3 regions of the Alcanivorax sp. NBRC 102024 genome follow, and region 1 is predicted to be linked to each of the others. Evidence: predicted binding sites of a transcription regulator. Region 1 holds the regulator's gene; each other region holds the start of a gene.
What was found. Region 1 encodes LexA, which represses DNA repair genes until DNA is damaged. Its sites were predicted from a motif close to TACTGTNTANNTANACAGTA; they were not measured.
Positions count from the first base shown of each region.

Region 1 (10,225 bases):
CCATGACGCCTGACCCTGGGCAGAGCCGCTGTCCGACACAAAGCATCGAAGTGCCTGGGTAGCTTGGCTATAATGCCCGCCATTATCACAATCCGGGTTATCCCATGCTGTACTCCCTTGCTCGCCCCTTGCTGTTTTCCCTGTCTGAAGAACATGCCCACGAGTTGACTCTGGCCATGCTGCGCAAGCGGACTGGCAAGTTGTGGCCGGGCAGTGTGTCTGCCTCTCCCAGGGAGGTGATGGGCATTGAATTCCCCAATCCGGTGGGGCTGGCGGCGGGCCTGGACAAGAATGGTGACTGCATCGATGGCCTGGCCGATCTGGGTTTTGGCTTTATCGAGGTGGGTACGGTGACACCACGTCCGCAGTCGGGTAACCCCCAGCCTCGTTTATTTCGCCTGCCCAAGGCACAGGCGCTGATCAACAGAATGGGTTTCAACAACCTTGGTGTGGATTATCTGGTGGGTGCGGTGAAACAGAGCCGCTACAAGGGCGTGCTGGGTATCAATATCGGCAAGAACAAGGACACGCCGGTGGAAGACGCGGTCCAGGATTACCTGATCTGTCAGCAGAAGGTGCATGCCTACGCGTCCTATCTGGTGGTGAACGTCTCTTCTCCCAACACTCCGGGCCTGCGCAGCCTGCAGCACGGGGATGCCCTCAATGAGCTGCTCGGCACGCTGCGCGAGGCCCAGAGCCGTCTGGATCAGCAGCATCGCCGCCGTGTCCCGCTGGTGATCAAGATCGCACCGGACAACACTGACGAAGAGCTGCAGGCCATGGCGGAAGCCTTTGTTCAGCACGGTATCGATGGTGTCTGTGTAGGCAACACCACTCTGTCCCGTGAAGGGGTCGAAGGGCTGCCCAAAGGGAATGAGCAGGGAGGCCTCAGTGGTGCCCCCTTGACGCCTGTTGCCAACCGGGCGCTTGCCTCCATGAGCCAGGCGCTGAAAGGCCGAATTCCGATTATCGGCGTGGGCGGCATCAATAGTGCCGCCGATGCACTGGAGAAGCAGCGTCTGGGAGCCGATCTGGTTCAGATCTACAGTGGTCTGATTTATCAGGGGCCGGGCTTGATTGGTGATATCGCCCGCGCTTGGCCCAGGGCTGTCTGAGATAGAGGCCAGCAATTAAAAAGGGCCCGGGAGGGGCCCTGTGAGTCGGCGCGTGACACGCCGGCGCGGTGTTGAACTGTTAAGTCAGGTGTTAGCCGATATTTTTCAGATTCTGGATACTGGAGACCCCCAGCATTCCTTGTGCGAAATCGGTGCGACCTTCGCGCCAGCCGCCCATCCAGTTAGTACGTGCACTGAGGGTGCCAAACGGGCATTCCTCACGAGATTTTCCATCCAGGCCGGCGTTGTATCCCCGGCTGTAGGCGCGGTCGTCTTTGTTTCGTTTTTGTCGCTTCATAGACGCTTTCCCTTTCACAGATAGCGGTATTGACAATGACCCCTGGCAGAGAACAAGGCCAGTTATCGGGGTCGACCAATTCAGTATGGGAAACCGTTGGGGTGGTGTCGAATATCATGTAGCAATATGGTTCGTGCTTGTTAAGCATATGACGTATAAAGGGCAGCTTGATGACAGTTTGTGTAACGCATTGAAAGATATAACGTTAATTTTTTCGTTGCGCATAAAACAGTCACTTACGAGGTATCAGTAATGGAATTTGTGGCCACCAGCATGCCCGGCATTGCCGAGTTGCTGGCCGATGAACTGTCGTCACTGGGGATATCGGTAACAGAAACCGGTCGCGCCCATGTGGCGTTTAGCGGCGGGACTGCGGATGCCCTGCGGGTCTGCCTGTGGTCACGGCTTGCCGAGCGGGTGTTGTTGTCCCTGGGAACCCTGGGGGTCTCTCCCGATATTGCCCCGGAAAAGCTGGCTGCCAGCCAGGACTGGCTGGCGCTGGTGGGCAATGATGCGCCACTGCATATCCACCTGGAACACGGGGTGGGAGTGCGTGGGGATAACCGAATCAGTACCAAGCGCTTTATTCAGGCGTTACCGCCACAGTTCACCATTTCCCGGGATGCCCGGGGCAGTTGCTGTATCCGTGCCCGGCTGGACCCTTACCAGGCACATCTGTGGCTGGATCTGGCTGGCGATCCCTTGCACCGCCGCGGTTACCGGCTGGCCGGGGGACGGGCGCCGCTACGGGAAACCCTGGCCGCGGCCATGCTGTGGGCGTCAGGCTGGCGTCATGGCAGTCATCCGGCGGCCCTGATGGATCCTTTCTGTGGTTCCGGCACCCTGCTCATCGAAGCGGCGCAAATCGCCGCTGGCTGGGCTGCCGGCGCCCAGCGCAAACAGTACGGTTTTCAGCAGTGGCGGGGTTGCCGTCGTCAGCTCTGGCAGGAGGCAATGGCGGAGGCGGCCGATAGCGTCCGTCAGCCGCTTCCCGAAATGTCCCTGAAGGGTTTCGATGTGGATGGCCGCGCTATCCAGCTGGCCCAGCAGAATGCGGAGCGGGCAGGGGTGCGTCAGGCGATTCACTTCGAGCGCCGTGAACTGGGGGCCCTGCGTCCCCGGGATTTTGCCGATCAAGGGCTGCTGGTGGCCAACCCGCCCTGGGGCGAACGCCTGGATGAACAGCAGCAGGCCGGCTGGCTGCATTTCGCGCTGGGACGATTGCTGGCCAGGCTGGCGCCGAACTGGCAGGCGGTGTTGCTGGGAGCCGATGCGGAAGTCATGGACCGCTCCGGCATGGATCTGCAGGGCCAGTGGCGACTGAAGAACGGACCGTTCAATAATTTCATCCGTCTGTATCACTCTCGCCAGCCGGCGCCGGTGGAGGTGGTGACCATTGCTGAGTCATCCGCCTTTGACGTACCGGAAGGGGCGCAGCCCCTGGTAAACCGTCTTCGCAAGAATGGCAAACATCTGCGCCGCTGGCTGGAGCGCGAGGATATCCAGTGTTATCGCCTCTACGACCGGGACTTACCGGAGTTCAATGTGGCGGTGGATATCTATGGTGACCAGGTACTGGTTCAGGAATTCAAAGCGCCGAAAACCGTGGACCCGGAAAAGGCCAAGCAACGCCGGGATCTGGCGGTAACCGCAGTCCGCGCCGCCCTGGGTGTGCACCGTGAGCAGGTGCATCTGCGCACCCGGGAGCGCCAGAAAGGCAACCAGCAATATCAGAAACTGGATGGCCAGGGCCGTTACCGGCTGGTGCGCGAAGGGCAGGCACAACTGTTGATCAACCTGCAGGACTATCTGGATACGGGTCTTTTCCTTGACCATCGACCGACACGACTGAAGATTGCCGAGGAAGCCAGCGGTAAGCGCTTTCTCAATCTGTTTGCCTACACCGGCTCGGCGACCGTGCACGCCGCGGTGGGAGGCGCCAAACGCACCGTCACGGTGGATGCCTCAAAACGTTATCTGGAGTGGGCAGCCTGCAATCTGGCGGCCAACGGTTTCTCCACTGACCAGCATGAGCTGGTGCGAGCCGACACCATGCGGTGGCTGGACGAATGTCAGGAACAGTTTGATCTGGTGTTCTGTGATCCGCCGACCTTTTCCAACAACAAGTCACGCAGCGACTTCGTGGTGGAAGAGCATCACGGTGAGCTGATCCGCAAGATCATGCGCCGGCTGGAGCCGGGCGGGGTGTTGTATTTTTCCTGCAACTATCGGCGGTTTGAACTCGACCCGAGTATCAGCAAGTGGTATCAGGTAGACGATATTACCCGCTGGAGCATCCCGGAGGACTTCCGCCGGAATGACAGGATTCATGTCTGCTATGCCATTCGGCATGTGGAGGACTGATGAGTGTAGTGCTTTACACCACGGTGGGCTGCCATCTCTGTGAACAGGCCCGGGAGCTGGTGTCCACGGTGGCACCGGATATCACGCTGACGCTGGTTGATGTGGCTGAGGATGATGAGTTGCTGGCGCGATACGGTGAACGCATTCCCGTGTTGATGAAGGAGGGACGGGAGCTGGGTTGGCCTTTTGGTCTGCTGGATGTGCAGCAATTTCTGGCAGGTTGAGTGATTGATGCGGGCTTCACAGCCGTGGAGCCATTATTGCTCATATGGAAACCATCAGCCCGAAGAAACTGCACAAGCGCAAAGCCGATGAGGTTGAGATCTTCTCAGCCTGCCTGTCCGTCTGTACCGTCAAGGTGCGTTTCGGTGAAACCTGGTACTGGGTGGCCGACGACAGTGGCAAGATCATGCGCTTTAATGGCCCTGAGCACGCCAACAACCAGCTCCAGACCCTGGTCACCAGCACGGCGCATTTGCTCCATCATTCCGCCCATGCGGAAATGGTCGGGCAGCCGGAAGGCGAGGTGATACCGCCCCTGCGGGTGCGTTTTCACTGGCGAAGCCAGACCTGATCGGTTGGTGCCTTGCTTGCAAGGCGAGGGCTTGGTGCAGTTCCCTCCCTCGGGAAGCTTCGGTTTGCGAGCAAAGCTCCAACGGGGTCTGGTTTCGCTTATCTGAACAGCGCTCGCGCGTTTTCACTCGTCATGCCCGCCACCCGGGCCACATCTTGCCCCCGCAAACTCGCCACCCGTTTACCGATCCAGGGCAGCAATGAAGGCTCATTGCGTCGCTTCTTCGGGGGCGGCTCCGGTAGATCCCGCGGCAGCAGATAGGGGGCATCGGTTTCCAGCAACAGTCGGTTATCCGGAATATTGTGCACCAGCTCTGCCAGTGGTTTCCCGCGGCGTTCATCACAAATCCAGCCGGTAATGCCGATATGGCAATCCAGGTCCAGATAATCGAAAAGTGCCTCGCGGGAACCGGTAAAGCAATGCACTACGGCACCCACAAGGTGATCCCGATAGGCTTTCAGGATGGGCGCAAAGCGTTCATGGGCATCACGTTCATGGAGAAACACCGGTAGCTTATGCTCCACTGCCAGTGCCAGCTGGGCCTCAAAGGCGTGCTCCTGGTCGGAACGCGGGGAAAAGTCTCGATTGAAGTCCAGCCCCATCTCGCCGGCGGCTTTTACGCTCTGCTGTCCCAGTAGTTCACGCAGTTCCTTTTCCAGCGCCGGCGAGTAGAAGCGGGCGCTATGGGGGTGCAGGCCGGCAGTGGCAAACAAATCGTCGTGTTGGCTTGCCAGCGCTATGGCCTGGCGGGATTCTTCCACATTGGTACCGGTGAGCAATTGCCAGGTCACCCCGGCGGAGCGGGCGCGTGCCAGTACCTGGTCCCGATCGTCCTGGAATTGCTTGTCGGTCAGGTTGACGCCGATATCAGCCCAATGAACGGGAGCCGTGTTGAGGGTAGAGTTGTGAGGTGCTGTCATCAGGGGCCTGCTCCGCCAGTTGTTCGCGCAGGGATTCTACCCGACGACGGTTGGCACCTAAATCCCAGTAACCCACCCGGGATGCGGACCGTACTTCTACCATGCCATCTTCACGGACATAAAAAGTCACATCATCCACGAAGCGAAGCAGGCGACTGGAGAAGCGGGCCTGAATGCGGGACTGACCGACCACGTCGAATTCAACCCGGGGTAACTGGCGTAACAGTGCCTGCAGGCGGGCCATGCTTGCCTGGCGGGTTTGTGCGACCTTCAGCGGAGCGACCCGGCGGTCCTCATCGGTTGCCAGGCTGGACACGCAGTTGGGCGAATCCGGGCAAGGGGCGAGAAGATTCGTATCGGACATGGCGACGGCACTCATCAATAGCAGAACGGCACTAGTAAGAATTCGGATCACGGATTAGCCCCACAAAAATACCCTCGATGATCAACTGATCCGCCGGCACCTTGATGGGCTCATACGCCTCATTGGCCGGTAGCAGGGTAGCGCTGGATTTATTCAACTTTAGGGTCTTCACTGTGACTTCTTCGTCAATGCGGGCTACCACGATTTCGCCGGAGCGGGCCACGTTGGATTTACGTACGGCAATCAGGTCGCCATCGAAAATGCCGGCCTCGATCATGCTGTCGCCCTGTACCTTCAACAGGTAGGTTGGCCGTTGTTTGAACAGCCCCTGGGGGACGGGAACCGTGCGCTCCACGTTCTCGATTGCCTCGATGGGAACGCCGGCAGCGACCTTGCCCACCACCGGCAGTTCTTCTTCCGACCAGAACGCATTATCGAGTAGCTGAATCCCGCGGGAGCGGTCGCTGTGGAGTTTGATAAAGCCCTTGCGTTCCAGTGCTCTCAGGTGGTCAGAGGCGGCATTTTTGGACTGAAAGCCCATGATGTCGGCAATTTCCGCACGCGTCGGAGCCATACCGGTATCGGCGATACATTCGCGGATACAATCCAGTACCTGTTGCTGGCGATCGGTGAGTTTGCTGCTCATAACCTTCTCCATGTTTCCCGCAGGATTTCGGTTCCATGCCGGGGCGCCAATGGCGCTTCTGGCTGACCAGGCTGTCAGTCGAGGCTGACAGCCGGTGCTACAAAACCGATGCTAGCACAGGTACTGATAATATGAACAGTGCTATTTGAACAGTTGTCCGGGTCGGTTTTTCGACCGTTGAGGGAGGATATCGTTGTCCTATGGGAGCGCTGGCACTAGCATATTGAAGGGAGCTTCTGAGCGGTTGCGTGTCCTTCCGGATTCGCCCTGCAGCCGGAGTCTCCGATAATAATTCCATCAGACCTGGGGATAGTAGATGGAGCAGGCCAATAATAATGATTTCGGCCAACAACGGACTCGGCAACTGTTATCCGGTGTCCCGTTTTTCAATGAAATTGCCCGTGACGACCAGCATGAATTCGCGCATCTGGAGCGCAATACGCGCCTGTGGGTGGCAGGTTCCGGTGACACGGTGATTCGTGCCGGGGATGTGGATTCCACCTTGTATTTCCTGTTGCGGGGGCAACTGGAAGTGCTCTCGGAGCATGCCGGCGACACGCCACTTTATTACGTTTCTCCCGGTGAAGTCTTCGGCACCCTTTCCATGCTGCTGGGCACGCCGCGCAGCGCCACTATCAAGGTGGCGGAGAATGCCCGCGAAGCCGTGCTGGCAAGCCTGGACTTCAATCAGTTCAACGAGGATGACGGTCCTTATTCACTGGCGACGCGGCTGGCCTTTTTCCACATGATCGTTCATCACATCCGTTGGACGCTGGAAGTCAAAAGAATGCAGTCTCCGGATCACGAGCTGGTCCAGTCCATGCGCAAACTCCCGGTGTTTCACGGCGAGAAAGGCAGCCGGGAAGAACTGGCGGCTCTCAAGGTTCAGGCCCAGGGGCTGGCAGAATTGCTGTGTCGCTGGAATGAAGAAGGCCCGGAAGGGACGGGGGCGTTGCAGCTCACTTGAGGGCAATTAATAGTTAATAATGAATAATTAATAACGTCGCGGAATGAGTTATCTGTGCTGCAACGCAAGAGGCCGCGCCTATACTATGGGCGCGGCCTCTTTGCTTTCGTATTCCTCAAGCATCCAACCGCGAAACTATTCATTATTAACTATTAATTGCCTTTCTGATCCACCTTCACCGCCAGCACATCACAATGCGCCCCCGGCACCAGTCCCCGGGCGGTGGAGCCCAGTAGCAGGGCCAGGCCGCTGCGGGTGTGGCTGCCGACCACGATCAGGTCGGCGTGCAGCTTGTCAGCCTGGTCGAGAATGGTCTTCTCAATGGAGCCCAGCTCCACATGAACATTGTCGGCGGGAATCTGATAGCGGCTGGCATAGGTGTCAGCGGTCTCGCGGGCCTGTTGCATCAGGCCGCTCTGCAGGTCGGTCACATCCATGGGCACATCGGCACCGTAGGCCAGGGCCAGGGGCTCGATCACATGGATCAGATGCAGTTCACCGTCGTTGCCGGAGAGGACCCCGGCGGCACGGGATAGCACCTGTGCAGACTCATCACTGCAATCAATGGCGACCAGAATTCGGCGGTAGGGGCTCGGCACGGTTCTCTCCCTGAGACGGTGACTTTTCTGCAGTATAACGCGCTTTCAATGGCTTTCCAGGGGGGGGAGAGCGCCGCTTTGAGGGTTGCTCCACAACCGCCTCTGGTCTACTACTAAAAAGACGGTGCCTCTGACGAACTCACTGCGAGCCCGTGGTGCCTTGCGGGCGCGCTCTGCGGGTCCTGCTGGCTGACGTTCCCCGGTTTTTTTGCATGTCCAGGGGGATGCGTGGAGGGAGAGACAGACGCTGTGAAACTCGCGCCGGGATTGCGATCCAGCCCGGGAGATCGGGCACGTGGAGGGTTATTCAGAGGCTCCCCGGAAGACAGCAGAGCTTGACCCGGCCATACCGGCGCTGTCTAAATAGCGCCCGAAGAGGACCTGCGTCGCCCCAGCCACTGTCATAGTGGGGTAAGGGCAGCCGGTCTGTGCTCTGTTCAACAAACCGCCGCCATTGAGAACCTGAGAATGGGAAAAACTCTTGTTATTGTGGAGTCGCCTGCCAAGGCCAAGACCATCAACCGCTACCTGGGCGACGACTTCGTAGTGAAGTCCAGCGTCGGCCACGTACGCGATCTGCCGGTCAGTGGCGGTTCCAAGAAGAGCACCCCTCAGGAACGTGCCAAGGAGGCCGCCTATACGCGCTCACTGCCCAAGGAGGAGCGCGAAGCCTATAAAAAGAAGAAGGCCAAGGCCCAGTTGATCAACCGCATGGGGGTCGACCCGGAGCACGGCTGGAAGGCCCATTACGAGATCCTTCCCGGCAAGGAAAAGGTGATCGACGAACTCAAGCGTCTTGCCGCCAAGGCCGACCGCATCTATCTGGCCACGGATTTGGACCGCGAAGGGGAGGCCATTGCCTGGCACCTGCGGGAAGTGATCGGCGGTGATGACAGTCGCTTTGACCGGGTGGTGTTCAACGAAATTACCAAAAAAGCCATTCAGGCCGCCTTTGAGCAGCCGGGCAAACTGGATCTGAGTCGGGTGGAAGCCCAGCAGGCCCGCCGCTTCCTGGACCGGGTGGTGGGTTTCATGATCTCGCCATTGCTGTGGGAAAAGATTGCCCGTGGCCTGTCCGCAGGACGGGTGCAGTCCGTGGCGGTGGAACTGGTGGTGGAGCGAGAGCGGGAAATCCGCGCCTTTACTCCGGAAGAGTTCTGGGAAATGCGCAGCGACACCCACAGTGATCAGGGCGAAGCCCTGCGCCTGGAAGTGGCCAAGCACAAGGGGGAGAACTTCCGCCCCAACAATGGCGATGACGCGGAAGCACATCGTCAGGCATTGCTGCAGGCCGGTACGCTGACCATCAGCCAGCGTGAGCAACGTCCTACCCGGTCCAAGCCTTCGGCTCCCTTTATTACTTCCACGCTGCAGCAGGCGGCCAGTACCCGCCTGGGATTCGGGGTGAAGAAGACCATGATGATGGCCCAGCGCCTCTACGAAGCTGGCCACATTACCTACATGCGTACGGACTCCACCAACCTGAGTGCAGATGCCGTGGCAGCCTGCCGGGAATGGATCGGCGAGAAACTGGGCGACAAGTACCTGCCCGAGAAGCCGTTGTCCTACAGCAGCAAGGAGGGCGCCCAGGAAGCGCACGAAGCGATCCGCCCCTCCGACGTGCGCCGCACCTCCGACTCCCTCAAGGACATGGAGCGTGATGCCCAGCGTCTCTACGAACTGATCCGTCGCCAGTTTATTGCCTGCCAGATGCCCCCGGCGGAATACCTGAGCACCACGCTCACCGCCACCGGCAATGACTACGAGCTGAAGGCCAAGGGGCGCATCATGAAGTTCGACGGCTGGACCCGTATCCAGCCCCCCGCTTCGCGCAAGGGTCAGGAAGATACCTTGCTGCCGGATGTGAAAGAGGGCGACCGCCTGACCATCGACCAGGTGGACATCGATCAGCATTTCACCAAGCCGCCGGCCCGTTTCACTGAAGCCAGCCTGGTGAAGGAGCTGGAAAAACGTGGCATTGGTCGTCCGTCCACCTATGCGGCGATTATTTCCACCATTCAAGATCGTGGCTATGTGCGCCAGGACAACCGCCGTTTCTACGCGGAAAAAATGGGCGATATCGTCACTGATCGTCTGGCGGAAAACTTCCCCAACCTGATGGATTACAGCTTTACCGCCCGCATGGAGGAAACCCTGGATGAAATCGCCGAGGGCCGCCGTAACTGGCAGGATGTGCTCGATGAGTTCTACCGGGATTTTGTTGCCAAACTGGAAGCGGCCCAGGGTGAGGGCAGTGGCAAGCAGGCCATTGGCGGTATGCGTGCCAACCTGCCCACGGATACCGACATCGAGTGTCCCAAGTGTGGCCGGCCCATGCAGATCCGTACCGGTTCCACCGGGGTCTTTCTGGGCTGTTC
Region 1 covers NZ_BDAS01000004.1:211,199-221,423, forward strand. Annotated here, with positions in the region: gene A0251_RS08885 (quinone-dependent dihydroorotate dehydrogenase) at 105-1,115, shown strand; gene rmf (ribosome modulation factor) at 1,207-1,413, opposite strand; gene rlmKL (bifunctional 23S rRNA (guanine(2069)-N(7))-methyltransferase RlmK/23S rRNA (guanine(2445)-N(2))-methyltransferase RlmL) at 1,666-3,777, shown strand; gene A0251_RS08900 (glutaredoxin family protein) at 3,777-4,001, shown strand; gene A0251_RS08905 (DUF6482 family protein) at 4,046-4,351, shown strand; gene A0251_RS08910 (TatD family hydrolase) at 4,450-5,271, opposite strand; gene A0251_RS08915 (DUF1499 domain-containing protein) at 5,219-5,635, opposite strand; gene lexA (transcriptional repressor LexA) at 5,667-6,281, opposite strand; gene A0251_RS08925 (cyclic nucleotide-binding domain-containing protein) at 6,598-7,248, shown strand; gene A0251_RS08930 (universal stress protein) at 7,401-7,847, opposite strand; gene topA (type I DNA topoisomerase) at 8,316-10,225, shown strand, end outside.

Region 2 (10,225 bases), on a different contig from region 1:
CGGCTTCCTGGCCGCCCTCGATGCCGAAGCTGAGAATGCCGGACGCGCGGCCGTTCATGTATTTCTGAGCCAGCGCATTGTCCGGGCTTTCCGGCAGGCCGGCGTAGTTCACCCAGTTGACCTGGGGGTGGTCACGCAGGAACTCGGCCACCTTCTGGGCGTTTTCACAGTGGCGGTCCATGCGCAGCGGCAGGGTTTCAATGCCCTGCAGGATCAGGAAGGTATTCATGGGGCTCAGGGCCGCACCGGTGTTGCGTAATGGTGCCACTCGGGCACGGCCGATGAAGGCGGCTTCACCGAGGGCTTCGGTATAGACCACACCGTGGTAGGACGGATCCGGCTCATTCAATACCCGGAAACGCGCCTTGTGTTTGGTCCAGGGGAATTTCCCGGAATCCACAATTACCCCGGCCACGGAGTTGCCGTGCCCGCCCATGTATTTGGTCAGCGAGTGGACCACGATATCCGCACCGTGTTCGATGGGCCGCCACAGATAGGGCGTGGCCACGGTATTGTCGACGATCAGCGGCACTCCGGCCTGGTGGGCCACCTCGGCCAGGCGGGCGATGTCGACGATGTTGCCGGCCGGGTTGCCCACGGACTCACAGAAGACGGCCTTGGTGTTGTCATCAATGGCGGCAGCCAGGGCATCAAAATCATCGTGGCTGACAAAGCGGGCTTCAATACCCCGGCGCGGCAGGCTGTGGGCAAAGAAGTTGTAGGTGCCACCATAGAGTTTGCTGGTGGTGACGATGTTGTCGCCCACTTCGGTGATGGTTTCCAGCGCATATTCGATGGCTGCCATGCCGGAGGCCACCGCCAGCGCGCCCACGCCGCCTTCCATGGCCGCGACCCGTTCCTCCAGCACCGCATTGGTGGGGTTCATGATGCGGGTGTAAATATTCCCGGGTACCTTCAGATCAAACAGATCCGCCCCATGCTGGGTATTGTCGAAGGCATAGGACGTGGTCTGGTAGATCGGTGTCACCACTGCCTTGGTGGTGGGATCCACCTGAAAGCCGGCACGCACGGCAAGGGTTTCCATCTTCATGAGCAGTCCTTGTGTTGTTGTATGAGTGAGTCAGTGTGAGAGCGTATCAAACTGAGTCCCGGTTATCCGGCGTTATGTCCGGCTTACGGACAGCAGCTGTAAACGCAAAAAATGTCCCTGGTGCGGCCAGCGTATCTCGTCACCTACCTTCAGGCCGAGCAGGGCCGCGCCGGCCGGGGTCAGAATGGAAATGGCGTCGCTGACGGTCTGTGTTTCGTGGGGCAGGGTCAGCACTCTTTCGTGCTCCCTGCCGGTGGCAACATTGCGAAACCGCAGGCGGCTGCCGAGGGTAACCACGTCCTCTGGCATGGCGCTCGCCTCCACAATATTGGCCCGGGCCAGTTCGTCGTAAAGGTAATCGATCTGGTCCGAATCGCCCTTGAAGTTATCCAGCACGGCAAACAGGCGGTCACGGTCTGTGGTACTGACGGTAATAGGGGGTAGTGTGTTCATGGTGTTCTCCTGACGGTGTTAACAGTGGTTTTGCCGGGTCGCCGAACCCCGGTGTGTCATCGGGTGTTCGGCGTCAGGAGAGAAAGGCAGGGGTGCTCGCAACCTGCGCGAAAGCGCCGGCAGTGGAGTAAGGCATGAAGCTGTCAGTAACAGCAATAGTAGGGCGAACCAGATTCATGGAGTGAGATTAGCAGAGCCGGTTATTTTGTCCAGCGTGCTGTGAACCAGCGCGTCGGGAGGACAGGGCAGGGCGCTGACGGCCATGCCAAATAACCAAACGCAACGAATCTCATAATGCTGTTTTGCCATGAATATGGATGATTTGGCTATTGGCAGTTGATCGTCACGGCACCAGTATCGACCGTGGCCCATAACAATAAGGAGATCGGGATGGCGCGAAAATTATCCATTATGGATTCCGGCTGGCTGATGATGGAAACCCGGGAAACCCCCATGCATGTGGGCGGCTTGGCCCTGTTTGCGATACCGGAGGATGCCCCCAGCGACTACATGGAAAGCGTTTACCGCTTCATGGTCGAGGTGGACGGGGTGTGCCGGCCCTTCAGCCAGAAGATCCAGTCACGGCTGCCGGGCCGGCTGGATGCGGCCTGGGTGGAGGACAAGAATTTTGACATTGATTATCACGTACGCCACTCCGCTTTGCCGCGCCCTGGCCGGGTGCGGGAGTTGCTGGCGCTGGTGTCACGGCTGCATGCTCAGCGTCTGGATCCGGGGCGTCCCCTGTGGGAGAGCTATCTGATCGAAGGCCTGGAGGGCAACCGCTTCGCCCTTTATACCAAGATGCACCATTCCATGGTGGACGGCATGGCCGGCATGCACCTGATGCAGTCGCGGATGGCCAGTAGCGCCGATGAAAATCTGCCGGCGCCCTGGTCCGGGGAATGGGACAAGCGCAAGAAACCCCGCAAGAAAAGCGTGGCAGTGGCTGCCAAGGCCGGGGTGCTGGATGGGGCGGGCAGTGTGCGCCGGGGTGCCGGGCAACTGGTGGATCTGTTGCGTCTGCCCAAAGACAGTAATGTGAAAACCATCTACCGGGCCCCCAAGACGGTGCTCAATCGTCGCGTTACCGGTGCCCGCCGGTTCGCCGCCCAGTCCTGGTCGCTGCCGCGCATCAAGGCCGCGGCAAAAAAACACAATGGCACCGTCAACGATATTTTTCTGGCCATGTGTGGTGGCGCCATGCGCCGTTACCTGGAAACACTGGATGCCTTGCCCGCCGAGCCGCTGGTGGCCCAGGTACCGGTGTCCCTGCGCAGCGCGGACCAGGCCGAAGGCGGTGGCAATGCCATCACCACGGTACAGGTAAGCTTGGCCACCCACATTGCCAGCCCGCTGGGCCGCCTGGTCGCCATCCAGGAATCCATGCAGGCGGTGAAGACCCGGCTGGGAGAGATGCAGAAGTCGGATATCGACGCCTATACGGTGATGACCAACATGCCTCTCTCCCTGGGACAGGTGACGGGCCTGTCCGGTCGAGTCAGCCCCATGTTCAACCTGGTGATATCCAACGTGCCCGGGCCCAAGGAAACCCTGTACTTCAATGGTGCGGAGTTGCTGGCCTCTTACCCGGTATCCCTGGTGCTGCACGGGTATGCGCTGAATATCACCGTGGTCAGCTACAAGGACAGTCTGGAGTTCGGGGTGATCGGCTGCCGTGACACCCTGCCGCATATCCAGCGCTTCCTGGATTATTTCGAGGCCTCGTTGGCCGAGCTGGAATAGCGCCTTGGGCGGTACGGGTCGGCGGTGGTATCTTGCGGGTTCGCTGGCAGGATTATATTCGGAGACACCGTGCATCACGACGACATCGCCCAGGCCGTGCGGCAACTGGCAGAGCAGCTGATCCAGCAATCGATCATGGTCGTTACGGCGGAATCCTGCACCGGGGGCGGCATTGCCCAGGCGTTGACTGCCCTTGCCGGGTCTTCCCGCTGGTTCGAGCGGGGTTTCGTGACCTATTCCAATGAGGCCAAGCAGGAGATGCTCGGGGTGCAGAGCGCCACCCTGGAGCGCACCGGCGCGGTCAGTGAAGACACTGCACTGGAGATGGCGCTGGGTGCGGTACGGCATTCCCGTGGACAGGTAAGCATGGCCGTCACCGGCATCGCCGGTCCGGAGGGCGGCTCTCCTGACAAGCCCGTGGGGACGGTTTGGATTGCCTGGGGGCACCGCAATGGGCAGGCCGAGGCGCAGTGTTTTCATTTTTCCGGTGACCGGGATGCCGTCCGTCAGCAGACGATTGTGGAAGCCATTAGGGGCTTGAATGCGCGCCTGAAGTCGCCACAATCGTCATCATTCACCGGGCCTTAAGCGCCGGGTGACACCTTTCACGCCTCCCTTGCCGGGCATCGACGATGCTTCAGACAAGGCCATGGGCATGGAAAATCAACGATTTACCGCACTGATGATGGCAACAACGCATCAGCCTGCAAGCGGTCCCGGTTGCCGGGGTTGCAATGAGCCGCAATAGCTGTTCATAATACTGTCCATATTGTCAGTGCTGGCTAAAAGGCCAGATACGGCAAGGCACAATACGGTCGCCGTCAATGAATGACGCACCAGTTAACGGAGAGGGGTCACATGAGCGATAAAGGTAAGGCGCTGTCTGCGGCGCTGTCACAGATCGAGCGTCAATTCGGCAAGGGTTCCGTCATGCGCATGGGCGATCGCAAGCGCGAGCGCATGCCGTCCATTTCCACCGGCTCTCTGGGACTGGACATCGCTCTGGGAATTGGCGGTCTGCCGAAAGGGCGTATCGTGGAAATCTACGGGCCGGAATCCTCCGGTAAAACTACCCTGACCCTCAGCGTGATTGCCCAGGCGCAGAAAAAAGGCGCCACCTGTGCCTTCGTGGATGCGGAGCACGCGCTGGACCCGGACTACGCGGAGAAACTGGGTGTCAACGTGGATGACCTGATCGTGTCCCAGCCCGACACCGGCGAGCAGGCGCTGGAAATCACCGACATGCTGGTACGTTCCGGCGCCGTGGACGTGGTGATCGTGGATTCCGTGGCGGCCCTGGTGCCCAAGGCGGAAATCGAAGGTGAAATGGGCGATGCCCACGTGGGCCTGCAGGCCCGCCTGATGAGTCAGGCCCTGCGCAAGATCACCGGTAACGTGAAAAATGCCAACACCCTGGTGGTGTTCATCAACCAGATCCGCATGAAGATCGGTGTGATGTTCGGTAACCCGGAAACCACCACCGGCGGTAACGCCCTCAAGTTCTACTCCTCCGTGCGCCTGGACATTCGTCGCATCGGGGCAGTGAAACAGGGTGATGAAGTCACCGGTAACGAAACCCGGGTCAAGGTGGTGAAGAACAAGGTATCGCCGCCGTTCCGTCAGGCGGAATTCCAGATTCTCTACGGCCAGGGGATCAACCAGCTGGGTGAAGTGCTGGACCTGGGCGTACAACAGGGCCTGGTAGACAAGTCCGGTGCCTGGTACGCCTACAAGGGCGACAAGATCGGTCAGGGCAAACAGAATGCCTGTGACTTCCTGCGGGAGAATCCGGCCATTGCCGAGGAAATCGAGCAGGAAATCCGTGCGCGCTTGCTGCCGGATCCCACTGAGGCGCCGGCTACCAAGGAAGAGGAAGCTGAAGTCGGTAATGAGTGAACCGCTCACTGAATCCGAATTGCGCCAGCGGGCCGTGGGCCTGCTGGCGCGTCGGGATCACGCCCGCCGCGAGCTGGAGACCAAGCTGCGTCAAAAGGTGGGTGAGCATCCGGCGTTGAACACAGTGATGGCCTGGTGTGAAGAACATGGCTTTATCGACGACCGGCGCTTTGCCGGTTTTTTTGTGCGTTCCAGGATCGAGCGGGGGCAGGGCGCCCTGCGAATCCGTCAGGAGCTGCAACTCAAGGGCGTGGACAATGAACTGATCGCCCAGGCTCTGGAGGCGGCAGAGGTGGACTGGTTTGCCCTGGCCCGGGAGGTGCGGGCCCGGCGCTTTCGTCAGTACCCGGGCAAGGACCAGAAAGAGAAAGCCCGCCAGCTGCGTTTCCTGCAACAGCGGGGTTTCGACGCCGAACAGAGTTTTGCTGCACTGGAGTGTTCACCGGAGGATGAGCTGTAGTACGTCCTTCACTTCGTGTTCCCCATCACTGCATTCCTTACTTCGTTGGAGCCTTGCTCGCAAGGCGAAGGGGAGAATGAATCCCGGTGCCTGCTGAAGTCTTCGCTTTGCGAGCAAAGCTCCAACGGGGCTGGTTTGTGTGAAGAAGCGGATCCCTCGGTAATTTGCCGCTTGGTTTGAATTCGGTTCAAGGCGTATCCTTCGCTTTTGCGTCTTGTGTGAGATCTCCCATGGAATACCTGTCTGATCCCTGGCTGGCGGCGGCCATGCTGGGTGCCGGTGTATTGGCCGGGTTTATCAATACCCTGGCCGGGGGCGGTGGCTTGTTGATACTGCCGTTGCTGATGCTCAGTGGCATGAGTGCGGCATTGGCCAACGGCACCATGCGGGTGGGGGTGCTGATACAGAGCGTCGAGGCGGTGCGGCAGTTCAACAAGCGCGGCACCATGCCGTTCAAACCGCTGCCGGCCATTCTGGTGCCCTGTCTGCTGGGTACCCTGGTCGGCACGCTGGCAGCGTCCTATTTGCCGGAGAGCATCCTCAAACCGGTATTGCTGTCTACCCTGGTGGTGGTGGCCCTGATCATGGTGTTCAAACCCAACCAGATGTCACCGGCTGAGAATGAGGTGCCACTGCAACCCAACGACTCTGTAGCCGGCTGGCTCGGCTTGTTCTTCTGTGGTGCCTATGGGGGCTTTGTGCAGGCAGGGGTAGGGTTTGTGTTGATTGCCGTTCTGGTGGGGCAGCTGCGTTATGACCTGCTGCGCGGCAACGCGCTCAAGCTGGCCATCACCGGCAGTTTCACCGTGCTGGCGCTGGGCATTTTTGTGGCCCGGGACCAGGTGGCCTGGCTGCCCGGCCTGCTGGTGGCGGCCGGCACCTTGCTGGGCGTGCGCCTGGGCGTAGGCTTCGCCCACCGGGTATCCCCGACAGTGCTCAAGCGGATTCTGCTGGTGATGGTGCTGGCGGTGTGCCTGGCGGCGGCGATCCAGGGCTGAGAGGCGAGTGACGAGTACCGAGTTGCGACGCGAGTTGGCTCTGGTTGTATGGGGTTGTGTCTCGCCGCGATTCACGGACAGTTGTGCGCGAAGAGGTCGTTTCGGGCCTGCTCAATCCTGGCCCGCGTCGTTACTCGAAACTCGTCACTCGCTCCTGTCTTCTTCCCATCGCAACCGGGCCTTGAGGGCGGTATACTCGGCGCTCTCTGACAGCCAGCCGATAATGTTTCTCCTATGAAGAGTGCTGAACTACGCCAGGCCTTCCTGGACTACTTCGCCAGCCAGGGGCACGCCAAGGTGCCGTCCTCGTCGCTGGTGCCCCATAACGACCCCACGCTGCTGTTCACCAACGCGGGGATGAACCAGTTCAAGGATGTCTTTCTGGGCCGTGAGTCCCGGGATTACACCCGTGCCACCAGTTCCCAGCGCTGTGTCCGCGCCGGGGGCAAGCACAACGATCTGGAGAACGTGGGTTACACGGCGCGGCATCACACCTTCTTCGAGATGCTGGGCAACTTCAGTTTCGGCGACTACTTCAAGCGCGAAGCCATCAAGTTCGCCTGGGAATTCCTCACCGGCACCCTGGGCCTGCCGGAAGACCGTCTTTGGGTCACCGTGCATGTGTCCGACGATGAGGCGGCGGATATCTGGCTGAAGGAAATGGGCGTCAGCGCCGAGCGCTTCTCGCGTCTGGACGAAGACAACTTCTGGCAGATGGGCGACACCGGTCCGTGCGGTCCGTGCTCGGAAATTTTCTATGACCACGGGGCGGATGTGCCCGGTGGCCCGCCGGGTTCCGAGAATGACGATCTGGATCGTTACATCGAAATCTGGAATCTGGTGTTCATGCAGTACGACCGTCAGGAAGACGGTGAGCTGAAACCCCTGCCCAAGCCCAGCGTGGATACCGGCATGGGCCTGGAGCGCATCGCCGCGGTGCTGCAGGGTGTGCATTCCAATTACGAGATCGATCTGTTCCAGGCCCTGCTGCAGGCGGCGGCAAAGGCCACTGGCTGCCAGGATATGGAAGAGAAATCCCTGCGGGTGATCGCTGACCATATCCGTTCGGCCAGCTTCCTGATCTGCGATGGGGTCATTCCGTCCAACGAAGGTCGTGGCTATGTGCTACGCCGCATCATCCGTCGTGCCCTGCGTCATGGCCACAAGCTGGGCCAGGACAAACCGTTCTTTTCCACCCTGGTGGGCGCATTGGTCGAACAGATGGGCGAGGCCTACCCGGAGCTGGTCCGCGAACAGGCTCGTATCGAGAAGGCGCTGCTGTCGGAAGAAGAGCAGTTCGGTCGCACCCTGGCCGCCGGCATGAAGGTACTGGAAGCGGCTATCGGCGAGCTGGACGGCAAAGAACTGCCCGGCCAGGTGCTGTTTACCCTCTATGACACCCATGGCTTCCCGCCGGATCTCACCGCCGACGTGGCCCGCGAGCGTGACTTGACCGTGGACATGGATGGCTTTGAAAAAGCCATGGAAGCCCAGCGTGAGCGGGCCCGTGGTGCCGGCAGCTTTGCCAATGATTACAGCGACCGACTCAACATCGAGGCGGTGACCGCGTTTTCCGGCTACGAGAAACTGGCGGATGACGACGCGATCGTTGGCCTGTTCAAGGACGGCGAAGCAGTCGATGCCTTGCAGGCGGGTGAAGAAGGCATGGTGGTGCTGGCCAGCACGCCGTTTTATGCGGAGTCTGGCGGCCAGGTGGGCGACAGTGGTTTCCTGGTGCAGGGCGACAACCGTTTCGCGGTGTCCGATACCAAGAAGCGTCAGGCGGCCCATGTGCATCTGGGCAAGGTGGAAAGCGGCAGCCTGAAGGTGGGCGACAAAGTGTCTGCCTACGTGGATGTGGAGCGTCGTCGCGCCATCATGCGCAATCACTCTGCCACTCACCTGATGCACGCCGCTTTGCGTGAAGTATTGGGGGAGCATGTGCAGCAGAAGGGCTCCCTGGTGGCTGCTGACTATCTGCGCTTTGACTTTTCCCATGGCGAAGCTGTCAGTGACGCCCAGCGCGAACAGATCGAGATTCTGGTGAACCGCCAGATTCTGGCCAACACCCCGGTGACCACCGAATTGATGGATATTGATGCCGCCCGGGAAGCCGGTGCCATGGCCCTGTTCGGTGAGAAATATGATGATCAGGTGCGCGTGCTCAGCATGGGCAGCGACGGTTTCTCCAAGGAGCTGTGTGGCGGCACCCACGTGAGTCGTACCGGCGATATCGGCCTGTTCCGGATTACCCTGGAAGCGTCCGCCGCTGCCGGTGTGCGCCGTATCGAAGCGGTTACCGGTGAGCATGCCCTGAGCGTGATGCGTCAGCAGGAGCGGGCGCTCAGTGAGATCGCGGCCACGGTGAAAAGCACACCGGACAACGCCGCCGAGCGGGTGCGCAACCAGGCGCAGAAAGTGCGCGAGCTGGAAAAGGAAATCGAGCGTCTCAAGCAGAAGCTGGCCAGTGGCGCCGGCAGCGACCTCACCGATGAGGTGCAGGAAATCGCCGGTGTGAAGGTATTGGCGACCCAGCTGGACGGTGCCGATGGAAAGACCCTGCGGGTCACCATGGACAAGCTGAAAGACAAACTGGGCTCGGCGATTATCCTGCTGTCTGCCGTGGATGGCGATAAAGTGGCTCTGGTGGCGGGTGTCACCAAGGATCTCACCGACCGGTTCAAGGCCGGTGATCTGCTCAAGCATGTGGCCGAGCAGGTGGACGGTCGCGGCGGTGGCCGCCCGGACATGGCCCAGGGCGGGGGCAACAATCCCGCCGCCTTGCCGGCGGCCCTGGAAAGCGTGAAAAACTGGGTGTCTGAGCAGGGGGCGTAAGCTGCGGTCAAGACCGCGACTCAGCCCTCAACATGAAATCCGAGCGCGTTTCTGCTAAGGTTACGCGCTCTTTTTTGCAGATAAAGCGACTTTATGGCCCTTATAGTGCAGAAATACGGCGGTACCTCAGTGGGTACGGTCGAACGCATTCAAGCCGTCGCCGAGAAGGTGGCAGGTTTCCATAAACGGGGCGACCAGGTGGTCGTGGTGGTTTCCGCCATGAGCGGCGAAACCAATCGCCTGATCGAGCTGGCCAAAGGCGTCAGCGATAACCCTTCACCGCGTGAAATGGATGTGCTGGTTTCCACCGGCGAGCAGGTCACTATTGCCCTGCTGTCCATGGCGCTGCAGAAGCTGGGTATCAATGCCCGCTCCTACACGGGTAGCCAGATTCCCCTGCGCACCGACAGTGTCTACTCCAAGGCCCGTATTGAAGAGATTGACGACAAGAAAGTGCGCGCCGATCTGAATGGCGGCAGCGTGGTGGTCGTGGCCGGTTTCCAGGGTGTTGATGCGGACGGCAACATTACCACCCTCGGCCGTGGTGGTTCCGACACCACCGCCGTGGCGCTGGCCGCGGCCCTGAAGGCCGACGAGTGTCAGATCTACACCGATGTGGATGGCGTCTACACGACCGATCCCCGTGTGGTGGATAACGCCCGTCGCCTGGACAGCATTACCTTCGAGGAAATGCTGGAAATGGCCAGCCAGGGCTCCAAGGTCCTGCAGATCCGCTCCGTGGAATTCGCCGGCAAGTACAATGTGCCGCTGCGTGTCTTGTCCAGTTTC
Region 2 covers NZ_BDAS01000010.1:2,442-12,666, reverse strand. Annotated here, with positions in the region: gene A0251_RS14150 (bifunctional O-acetylhomoserine aminocarboxypropyltransferase/cysteine synthase) at 1-1,051, opposite strand, end outside; gene rnk (nucleoside diphosphate kinase regulator) at 1,124-1,504, opposite strand; gene A0251_RS14140 (wax ester/triacylglycerol synthase family O-acyltransferase) at 1,895-3,247, shown strand; gene A0251_RS14135 (CinA family protein) at 3,317-3,835, shown strand; gene recA (recombinase RecA) at 4,106-5,143, shown strand; gene A0251_RS14125 (regulatory protein RecX) at 5,136-5,603, shown strand; gene A0251_RS14120 (sulfite exporter TauE/SafE family protein) at 5,834-6,601, shown strand; gene alaS (alanine--tRNA ligase) at 6,836-9,436, shown strand; gene A0251_RS14110 (aspartate kinase) at 9,530-10,225, shown strand, end outside.
Region 2: recA (recombinase RecA) is a predicted target of LexA. The motif match lies at 4,006-4,025, and genes of this name have one in related genera.

Region 3 (10,225 bases), on a different contig from region 1:
TCAACTCCATGCGCAAGGTGGCAGCGGACAGCAAGGTAAGTCAGCGCTGGGCCGGCATTGGCTACCTGGGTGCGCTGTCGGCGTTTCTGATCCTGTCATTCTATTCCGCGGTGGCGAGCTGGGCGCTGTATTACGCCTGGGAAGCCGCGCGGGGTGTGTTTGAAGGCATTACCGCCACCCAGTCGGAAGCCCATTTCAACGATATGCTGGCCAACCCGGGTTTGTTGTTGGGTTACCACACGCTCTTTATGGTGCTGACCATGGTGGTGGTGGCCCGGGGGGTGAAAGGCGGGCTGGAAAAGGCGGTGCAGATTCTCATGCCGCTGCTGTTCGTGCTGCTGGTGGTGCTGGTGGGGTACGCAGCCACCACCCCGGGGTTCAACGAAGGGGTGAGCTTCCTGTTCGCCTTTGATTTTTCCAAGCTCACCGGGCAGGCGATCATCGTGGCCGTGGGACAGGCCTTCTTTACCCTGAGTCTGGGTATGGGCGCGATCATGGCCTACGGGGCCTATATGCCCAAGGCGGTGAAGGACAAGAAGACCGGTCGCAGCAAACCCGTGTCGATCATGTCCACGGTGGCGATCATTGCCCTGCTGGATACGCTTGTGGCGCTGGGTGCTGGTGTGGCCATGTTCCCCCTGTTGTTCTCAAGCGGGCTGGAAGTGAGTCAGGGCCCGGGGATGATGTTTGTGACCCTGCCGCTGGCCTTCGGTCAGATGCCGGGCGGTCTGCTGTTCGGTTCCCTGTTCTTTGTGCTGGTGGTGTGTGCCGCCTGGAGCTCGTCCATCAGTCTTGGTGAGCCGGTGGTGGCCTGGCTGGTGGAGCGCGGGCTGAAGCGGTCAATGGCTGCGCTGGTTGTGGGCCTGGGAGCCTGGCTGCTGGGTGTGGGATCGGTGTTGTCCTTCAATGTCTGGAAAGACCATACCTTCCTGGTGGGCACCTTCTTCGACAATATGGAGTTCCTGTCCACCACGGTGATGCTACCGCTGGGTGGGCTGCTGATCGCCATCTTTGCCGGCTGGGTGATGAAGGAGACCCAGGCGCGCAAGGAGCTGGCCATGCAGAACTTCAAGCTGTATCTGGTATGGCGGGCACTGGTACGGATTTTCTCTCCGGCAGCGGTTGTGGTGCTGTTTGTCTATTCCATCTGGGCGACCTTTGCGCCGGAGGAAGAGGCCCGGGCCGAAGAGCCTCCGGCTCAGGAGCAGACGGAGGCGGCCACTGGGGACGCGCCGGCACAGGCCTCTGCTGCGTCTTTGCCGGAAGAGGGTGGCACCGACGTGCCCGTGGAGCAGGAGTCTCCCTGATGGCGGACGATGCGCGAATTCATGTGGAAGTGGCTTATGCCCTGCCGGACAAGCAGCGTCTGATTGGCCTGGATGTGCCGGAGGGTACCACCATGCTGGAAGCGGCCAAGCTGTCCGGTATTGAGGAGCAGTTCGAGGGGCTGGTACTGGACAAGGCGCCCATGGGGATTTTTGGCAAGGTGGTGGCCAATCCGGCTGGGCAGGTGCTCAAACCCGGTGAGCGGGTGGAGATTTACCGCCCGCTGCAGGCGGATCCGAAGCTGAATCGCAAGAAGCGGGCGGCGGAAAAGGCCCGTTGATCCAGGCTGTCAGGCTGCAGGCTGGCCCGGGTCGCTGGGTTCCTGGGGTTGGGTTTCCGGATCCGGGGCCTGTTGCTGGGTGGCAGGGGCCGGCTCCGGGGTGACGTCTTCCCGCTTGCGCTCTTCCAGTTTGCGCTGCAACTCCCGGTCCTGTTGCGAGCTGGTTTTCTTGCGGAAGTCGTCGATGACTTCGCCTTCGTGCCGGCTATAACTGCCGTTTTCGAAGTGCAACACAATCTGCTGACTCACGTTGTCGCCCTTGCCGGGGCGGTAGGTCATCAGATAAAACCATTTGTCAGGCGTGAAAGGGTCTACCAGGGTTGGGGCGCCCAGCACAAAGCGCACCTGCTCCGGGCTCATGCCAGGCTGCAACTCGCCGAGCATTTCCTCGGTGACAAAGTTACCCTGCGGGATATCGATCCGGTAGACACCGGGAAAGCGCAGGCTGCTGCAGCCAGTGACGGTCAGCAGGGTTGTCAGAATGAGGGCAACTGGAATTCGTGGCATGGTTTTTCGACTTCACTAAGTGTTCGGGCGATAATACAGACTTGCAGTAGCGGTACAAGTTTCCCGCTTTTTTTCATCGCCCTGGATCTGGGGCGGCCCGGACTTGGGTCCGGCGCCGCGGTAAAGTGACGGATTCAGGGGCATCGCCACCTTTTGGCATATTGGAGCATACGCATTGGATAATCAGGATCTCAGAAAAGCGGGCCTTAAAGTGACCCTGCCGCGGGTGAAAATCCTGCAGCAACTGGAGAAGTCCGAAGAGCGCCACCTGAGCGCGGAAGACATCTACAAGTCGCTGATGGACGCCGGCGAGGATGTGGGACTGGCCACCGTCTACCGGGTACTGACCCAGTTCGAGCAGGCGGGCATGGTGCTGCGCCACAACTTCGAGGGCGGCTCCGCCGTGTTCGAGTTGGCGGACGAAGACCACCACGACCACATGGTGTGCATGGAAACCGGTCAGGTGATCGAGTTCATGGATGAGGTGATCGAGAAGCGCCAGCACGCCATTGCCGAGGAACACGGCTACGAAATCATGGACCACTCGCTGGTACTGTACGTCAAGCCGAAGAAGTGATCCCGCGCCCAGGCCCAGGTGGCCTGGGTAGGGTGGATTAGCCGCAGGCGTCATCCACCCTACGTGGTGCGCCGACGTTTGTGCGCTGCCTGGGCGCTGCCGGTTATCCGACCCTCTGCCCGCGCGCCGCTGTTAACGATTCACTATTAACTGTTCACTGCCTTTCTAGGCTGCCTGGGCCTTGCTCAGCATCTCTTTGGCGTGGTTGCGGGTGGATTCGGTGATTTCCACGCCGCCCAGCATGCGCGCCAGCTCTTCGATTCTCGCGTTGTCGTCCAGTCCCTGGATACGGGTGTGGGTGGTGTCGTCACCCTGAATCTTGTGCACCTGCCAGTGCTGGTGGCCCTGGCTGGCTACCTGGGGCTGGTGAGTGATGCACAGTACCTGGGCGTGGCCGCCCAGCTCGCGCAGCAGGCGGCCGACGATCTCGGCCACGCCGCCGCCCACGCCCACATCCACCTCATCGAACACCAGGCTCGGCACGGTCAGGTTGCGGGCGCAGATCACCTGGATGGCCAGGCTTACCCGTGACAGTTCCCCGCCGGAGGCCACCTTGCCAAGCGGTTTCAGGGGTTGGCCGGGGTTGGCAGAGAACAGGAACTCCACCTCTTCCAGGCCATCGGCGCCAGGGGCGCATTCGCCCAGCTGGGCGTCCAGTTTGGCCGCTTTCATGCCCAGGGCGGTGAGCTGTTTCTGGACCTGCTGGGTAAGAGTCTGGGCGGCGGTGCGGCGGGCCTTGCTGAGCTTGCGGGCGCTGTCCATGTACTGCTGCTGGGCCGCAGCCTCCTGCTCAGACAGGGCATGCAGATGCGCGTCCACATTGCCCAGGGCGTCGGATTCCGCCAGCAGTTGGCGATGGTGTTCCACCAGCTCTTCCGGACGGATGCGGTGCTTGCGTGCCAGGGTATAGCTCTGGCTCAGCCGTTCTTCCACCTGGGCCAGGCGTTCCGGATCCAGGTCCAGCCGTTCCAGATAATGCCGCAGGTCGTCGGCGGCGGCCTCCACCTGCAGGCGGGCAGACTCCACGGTGTCGGCGATGGTGGCCAGGCCTTCATCCTGATTGCGGGCCTCGTCCAGCCAGTGGCTGACCTGGCTCAGATGGTCGTTGCAGGTGCCGTCCTCGCCCTCATAAAGCGCGTTCAGGGACTGCTGGCAAGTACGAATCAGACTTTCCGCATTGCCAAGCCGTTGTTGTTCCTGTTCCAGCTGCTCCAGTTCGCCTTCCTGCAGGGCCAGACTATCCAGCTCTTCCAGCTGGAAGCGCAGCAGCTCCTCCTTTTCGTTCTGCTCGCGGGCCTGATTCAGGGCGTCGTCGTGGGCGCGGCGAGCTTTTTGCCAGGTGCGCCAGTGATCGCGGACGGTGTTGGCCAGCTCCCGGGCCTCGGCGAAGTTGTCGAGAAGCTGCCGGTGAGCGTCCTTTTTCATCAGTGCCTGGTGCTCGTGCTGGCTGTGGATGCTGATCAGCCGTTCGCCGAGCTCACGCACTTCCGCCAGGGGGGTGGGGGTGCCATTCACGTAGGCCCGTGAGCGTCCATCGGCACGCACGGTGCGGCGCAGCAGACACTGGTTATCATCGTCCAGCTCCCGGTCGGCCAGCCATTGGCGAGCGGCCGGGTTGTCGCTGAGATCAAAGGTGGCGAGCACTTCCGCCCGGTCATGGCCGTGACGGACAATGCTGGAGTCGGCCCGGTCGCCGAGGGTCAGGCCCAGGGCATCAATGATTACCGATTTGCCCGCCCCGGTTTCCCCGCTGATCACGGTGAGACCGTTTTCCGGCTCCAGCTCCAACTGGTCCACGGTGGCAAAGTGACGAACGCTCAAATGGGTCAGCATGGTATCTCTCCGAAACGGGCAGACAGTGTAGCGACTAGCGGTTGGCCGGGGCCTGTATCACCTGGGTGCCGGCCAGTAAGTCATGCAGGCAGCGGCGATCACCGCGGAAGATCATTAGCGGGTCAATCAGCATGATCAGATTGACGCCGGGCACCTGAGCCAGCACGTGAAACAGCAGGTAGCGCAGGCCATACAGTTTACCGACAGGCACCGCGTTCTGCTCCATGCCGACGATTTTCATGCCCAGCAGCCATTTGCCGATAGTCTGCTGGCGATTGAACAGCAGCCAGCCCTGCACGGCCAGGAAGATCACTTCGCCGACGATAAACCAGACCAGGGTGGTGGTCAGATCGAGCACGCCGCTATTGGCCATCATGTCGGCCCAGGCGCCGGAAAAAAACACGATGGGGGCAATAATGGCAAGCTGGACCAGGCCATCAATGAGGGCGCCGAAAAATCGGTGCCAGCGGCTGGCTAGCACCGCATTGTCCGCCGACGGGTGAGGTGGCGCTTCGGCGGCGGGGCTCTGGTAGGGGTTGTTGCTGTCGGTCATGGTGACATCCTTGTGGTGACAACTGTTCGTTTGGTCAGTGTTTCTAATAGTAGGGGATTCCGGGCGTGAGTGTAAGTCCCGCTCAACTCCTGACGATAACCCTATATAATGTCGTCCTGATTTTCTGTTACATATACCGCTATGACGAAGCTGGATCTCAACGAACGCAAACAACGACTGCTAATGGCGCTGGTGGAGCGCCATATCCGCGATGGGCAGCCGGTGGGTTCCAAAACGCTGGCAGCAGGTAGCGGACTGACGGTGAGCCCGGCAACTGTCCGTAACATCATGGCGGAACTGGAGGATCTGGGCGTACTGGCCAGCCCTCACACCTCTGCCGGTCGTGTCCCTACGGAACTGGGCTACCGGCTGTATGTGGATTCCTTGCTGGCCTCCAGTGTCATGGAGCGCCCGGATCACAAGTCCCTGAAAAAGGAGCTGCGCCAGCTGCTGGCCCCGGAGCAATCCCCCCAGGAGCTGATTGCCCAGGCGTCACGGACCCTGGCGGAGCTGACCCGCATGGCCGGGTTGGTGGCGGTGCCGCGCCGGGAGGTGACAACCCTTCGGCAGGTGGAATTCTTGCCGTTATCGGGCAAGCGGGTGCTGGTGGTGCTGGTGGTCAACCGCTCCGAGGTGCAGAACCGCATCATTCATACCGATCGGGACTACGACGAAGCAGAATTGCGCCAGGCCGCCAACTATATCAATCACACCTATGGCGGCTGCGATCTGAACAGCATCTGCGATGGCCTGCTGAACACCATGAACGCGGACCGGGCGCAGATGGATGTGTTGATGCGTACTGCCATGGAGGTGGCCGACAAGGCCCTGCGCAGTGAGCCGGAGAGTTCGGATTATGTGGTCTCCGGCGAATCCAACCTGCTCAAGTCCGCAGAAGCGGACAATCTGCATCAATTGCGGGACCTGTTCGACGCCTTTAATCACAAGCGCGATATCCTGCATCTGCTGGAGCGCTCCATGAAGGCGGACGGGGTGCAGATTTTCATCGGCCGGGAATCCGGCTTCCAGCCGTTCGAGGATTACTCGCTGATCTCGGCTCCCTACAAGGCAGATAACGGGCCCGTGGGCGTCCTCGCCGTGGTCGGCCCCACGCGGATGGATTACGAAAAGGTCATCCCCACCGTGGATATCACCGCCAAAATCCTCTCGGCGGCGCTGACCCAGCTTTAGGAGCCAGCCTGCTGGCTCCCACGGATTATTTGCGATTTAAGCAGTTCGCCAGCTTATTCTCCCGAGCGTTTGTGCGCGGCCATCAGCGCTTCAGAGTCACCCTCTGTCATCCCGCGCCGCTGTTAACTATTCGCTATTAACGGTTAACTGCCTTTCCTGCCCCCTTGAATCCCGCCCGTTTGTTCCCATATCTTTGCCCGCTTTCCTGGAAAAGCCCGGATTGGGATGTGGAGTTAACAATGAGTGAGCAGGAAAAAGACCCGAAAAACGCCGAGCCGCAGGTAGAGACTGCCGAAGAGCAGCAGGCGGCCCAGGCTGAGGCTGCCAATGCGGAAGCCGAGGCCCCTGCGCCTGAGCAGCCCTCGGCTGAAGAACAGCTGGCTGAAGTGGAAGCTGAGCTGGCCAAGGTGAAAAAAGCCCTGGGTGAGGCGGATATCCGTGCCCAGGCGGAAATCCAGAATGTGCGCAAGCGCGCCGAGCGGGATGTGCAGCACGCCCACAAGTTCGCCCTGGAGAAATTTGCCGGCGATCTGCTGAGCGTGGCGGACAACCTGGAGCGTGGCCTGGCTGCCCTGGATGCCAACGATGATGCCTTGCAAGGCGCCCGTGAAGGTATCGAGCTGACCCTCAAGTCCCTGCTGGATGCCTTTGCCAAGTACAACCTGGAGCAGATCAGTCCGTCGGACGAGCCTTTCAATCCCGAGTTGCACGAGGCCATGACCATGGTGCCGGTGCCCAATGTGGAGCCCAATACCGTGATTGAGGTGCTGGAAAAAGGCTATCAGCTGAATGGTCGCCTGATCCGTCCGGCCAGGGTGGTGGTCAGCAAGGCTGCCGAGTAAGCAAAAAGGCACTCTGGCCCCTTGAAACGGCATGAAGCACCGCCATATAGAGGCCAGACGAGTTGACAATTCAACTGCCCGGTTTGCCGTCAGGGAACCGGCTGGTGTGAAGGAGAAAGAGAGACATGGGTAAGATTATCGGTATTGACCTGGGTACGACCAACAGCTGTGTGGCCGTACTGGAAGGGGATAAAGCCAAGGTTATTGAAAACGCTGAAGGCGCGCGTACCACGCCGTCCATCATCGCCTACACCGACGACAAGGAAACCCTGGTCGGTCAGTCTGCCAAGCGTCAGGCGGTGACCAACCCGGAAAATACCCTGTACGCGGTGAAGCGTCTGATCGGCCGTCGCTTTGAAGACAGCGTCGTTCAGAAAGACATCAAAATGGTCCCCTACAAGATCACCAAGGCCGACAATGGCGACGCCTGGGTGGAAGTGAAGGGCGAGAAAATGGCGCCGCCGCAGATTTCTGCGCAGGTGCTGAAGAAAATGAAGAAGACCGCGGAAGACTATCTGGGTGAGGCCGTTACCGAGGCCGTCATCACCGTGCCCGCGTACTTCAACGATTCCCAGCGTCAGGCCACCAAGGATGCCGGTCGCATCGCCGGCCTGGACGTGAAGCGTATTATCAACGAGCCCACCGCGGCTGCCCTGGCCTATGGCCTGGACAAGAAAGGCGGCGATCGCACCATCGCGGTCTACGACCTGGGTGGGGGTACCTTCGATATTTCCATCATCGAGATTGCCGAAGTGGACGGCGAGCACCAGTTTGAAGTGCTGGCCACCAACGGTGACACCTTCCTGGGTGGTGAGGATTTCGACCTGGCGCTGATCAACTTCCTGGCGGATCAGTTCAAGGCAGATTCCGGTATCGACCTGGGCGGTGATCCGCTGGCCATGCAGCGTCTGAAGGAAGCGGCCGAGAAAGCCAAGATCGAGCTGTCCTCCGCCGAGCAGACCGAAGTGAACCTGCCGTATATCACCGCAGACAGCACTGGTCCCAAGCACCTGGTGGTGAAAGTGACCCGTGCCAAGCTGGAATCCCTGGTGGGTGATCTGGTGAGCCGTTCTCTGGAACCGTGCAAGACGGCACTGACTGATGCGGGCGTGAAAACTGCCGATATTACCGACGTGATTCTGGTGGGTGGTCAGACCCGTATGCCGCTGGTGCAGAAGAAAGTGACCGAGTTCTTCGGCAAAGAGCCGCGCAAGGACGTGAATCCGGATGAAGCCGTTGCCATGGGCGCTGCCATTCAGGGTGCGGTACTGAGCGGTGATGTCACCGACGTGCTGCTGCTGGACGTGACCCCGCTGACCCTGGGTATCGAAACCATGGGCGGTGTGATGACGCCGCTGATCGAGAAGAACACCACCATCCCGACCAATGCGTCCCAGGTGTTCTCCACTGCGGATGACAACCAGACCGCTGTGACCGTGCATGTGCTGCAGGGTGAGCGTAAGCAGGCGGCACAGAACAAGTCGCTGGGCCAGTTCAACCTGGAAGACATTCCGCCGGCACCGCGCGGCATGCCGCAGATCGAAGTGACCTTCGACATCGACGCCAACGGTATTCTGCACGTGGGCGCGAAAGACAAGGCCACCGGCAAAGAGCAGTCCATCCAGATCAAGGCCTCCTCCGGTCTGACCGATGAGGAAATCGATCAAATGGTGAAGGACGCCGAAGCCCACGCGGACGAAGACAAGAAGTTCGAAGAGCTGGTGCAGACCCGCAACCAGGCGGACCACTTGGTGCACGCCACCAAGAAGACCCTGGAAGAGGCCGGTGACAAGGCCACCGACGAAGAGAAGGAAGCCATCACCAAGGCCGCTGACGAGCTGGAAGCCGCCGCTAAAGGCAGCGACAAGGATGACATCGAAGCCAAGATCAAGGCGCTGTCCGAGGTCTCTGCGCCGCTGGCCGAGAAGCTGTACGCCGAACAGGCGCAGCAGGCCGAGGGTGCTGCCGATGCGGGAGCCGGTCAGCAGAAAGCGTCCGGTGATGACGTGGTCGACGCCGAGTTTGAAGAAGTGGACGACGACAAGAAGAAGTAAGCCGTCGGACATCCCGGTGCCGCGCCCAGGCGCGGTAGCCGGGAGATCCGCGCAACTTCTTTATTGCCGGCGACCTGCCGGCGTTTTTGTGTGACGGGACTGATTCAAAAAGGCCCACTATGTCCAAGCGTGATTATTATGAAGTGCTGGGGGCGTCCAAGGATGCCAGTCAGCAGGATTTGAAAAAGGCCTATCGACGTCTGGCCATGAAGTACCATCCGGACCGTAACCCGGATGATCAGGAGGCGTTGGCCAAGTTCAAGGAAGCCAAGGAAGCCTACGAGGTGCTCGCCGATGAGCAGAAGCGGGCAGCCTATGACCAGTTCGGCCATGCCGGTGTGGATGGCCAGGCCGGTGCTGGCGGAGCCGGCGGCTTCGGCGGTGGTGGCTTTGGTGACATCTTCGGCGATATTTTCGGCGACATCTTCGGTGGCGGCGGCGGTGGTCGTCGTGGCCCGGCTCGGGGTGCGGATCTGCGTTATACCCTGGAGCTCACCCTGGAACAGGCTGTGCGCGGCTGCGAAGAGAAAATTCGCATCCCCACCTGGGATAGCTGCGAGGTCTGTCACGGCAGTGGTGCGAAAGAGGGGTCCCAGCCAGTTACCTGTAACACCTGTGGTGGCATGGGCCAGGTGCGCATGCAGCAGGGTTTCTTTACCGTGCAGCAGACCTGCCCAACCTGTAAGGGTGAGGGGCAGATCATCAAGGACCCCTGCACTAATTGTGGTGGCCAGGGCCGGGTGCAGAACACCAAGACCCTGTCGGTGAAAATCCCTGCCGGTGTGGACACCGGTGACCGGATCCGTCTGGCGGGGGAAGGCGAAGCGGGTATGCACGGTGCTCCGGCTGGCGATCTGTATGTTCAGGTGGCTGTGCGCGAGCACGATATCTTCCAGCGCGATGGGGCCAACCTGTTCTGCGAAGTGCCTATCAGTTTTGTCGATGCCACCCTGGGGGGCGAGCTCGATGTGCCCACCCTGAATGGCAAGGTGAAACTGAAAGTCCCGGCGGAAACCCAGAGTGGCAAGCTGTTCCGTTTGCGCGGCAAGGGGGTGACTCCGG
Region 3 covers NZ_BDAS01000007.1:64,552-74,776, reverse strand. Annotated here, with positions in the region: gene A0251_RS12030 (sodium-dependent transporter) at 1-1,307, shown strand, start outside; gene A0251_RS12025 (RnfH family protein) at 1,307-1,606, shown strand; gene bamE (outer membrane protein assembly factor BamE) at 1,616-2,113, opposite strand; gene fur (ferric iron uptake transcriptional regulator) at 2,289-2,690, shown strand; gene recN (DNA repair protein RecN) at 2,856-4,523, opposite strand; gene A0251_RS12005 (RDD family protein) at 4,558-5,076, opposite strand; gene hrcA (heat-inducible transcriptional repressor HrcA) at 5,218-6,267, shown strand; gene grpE (nucleotide exchange factor GrpE) at 6,507-7,109, shown strand; gene dnaK (molecular chaperone DnaK) at 7,235-9,163, shown strand; gene dnaJ (molecular chaperone DnaJ) at 9,283-10,225, shown strand, end outside.
Region 3: hrcA (heat-inducible transcriptional repressor HrcA) is a predicted target of LexA. The motif match lies at 5,097-5,116, and genes of this name have one in related genera.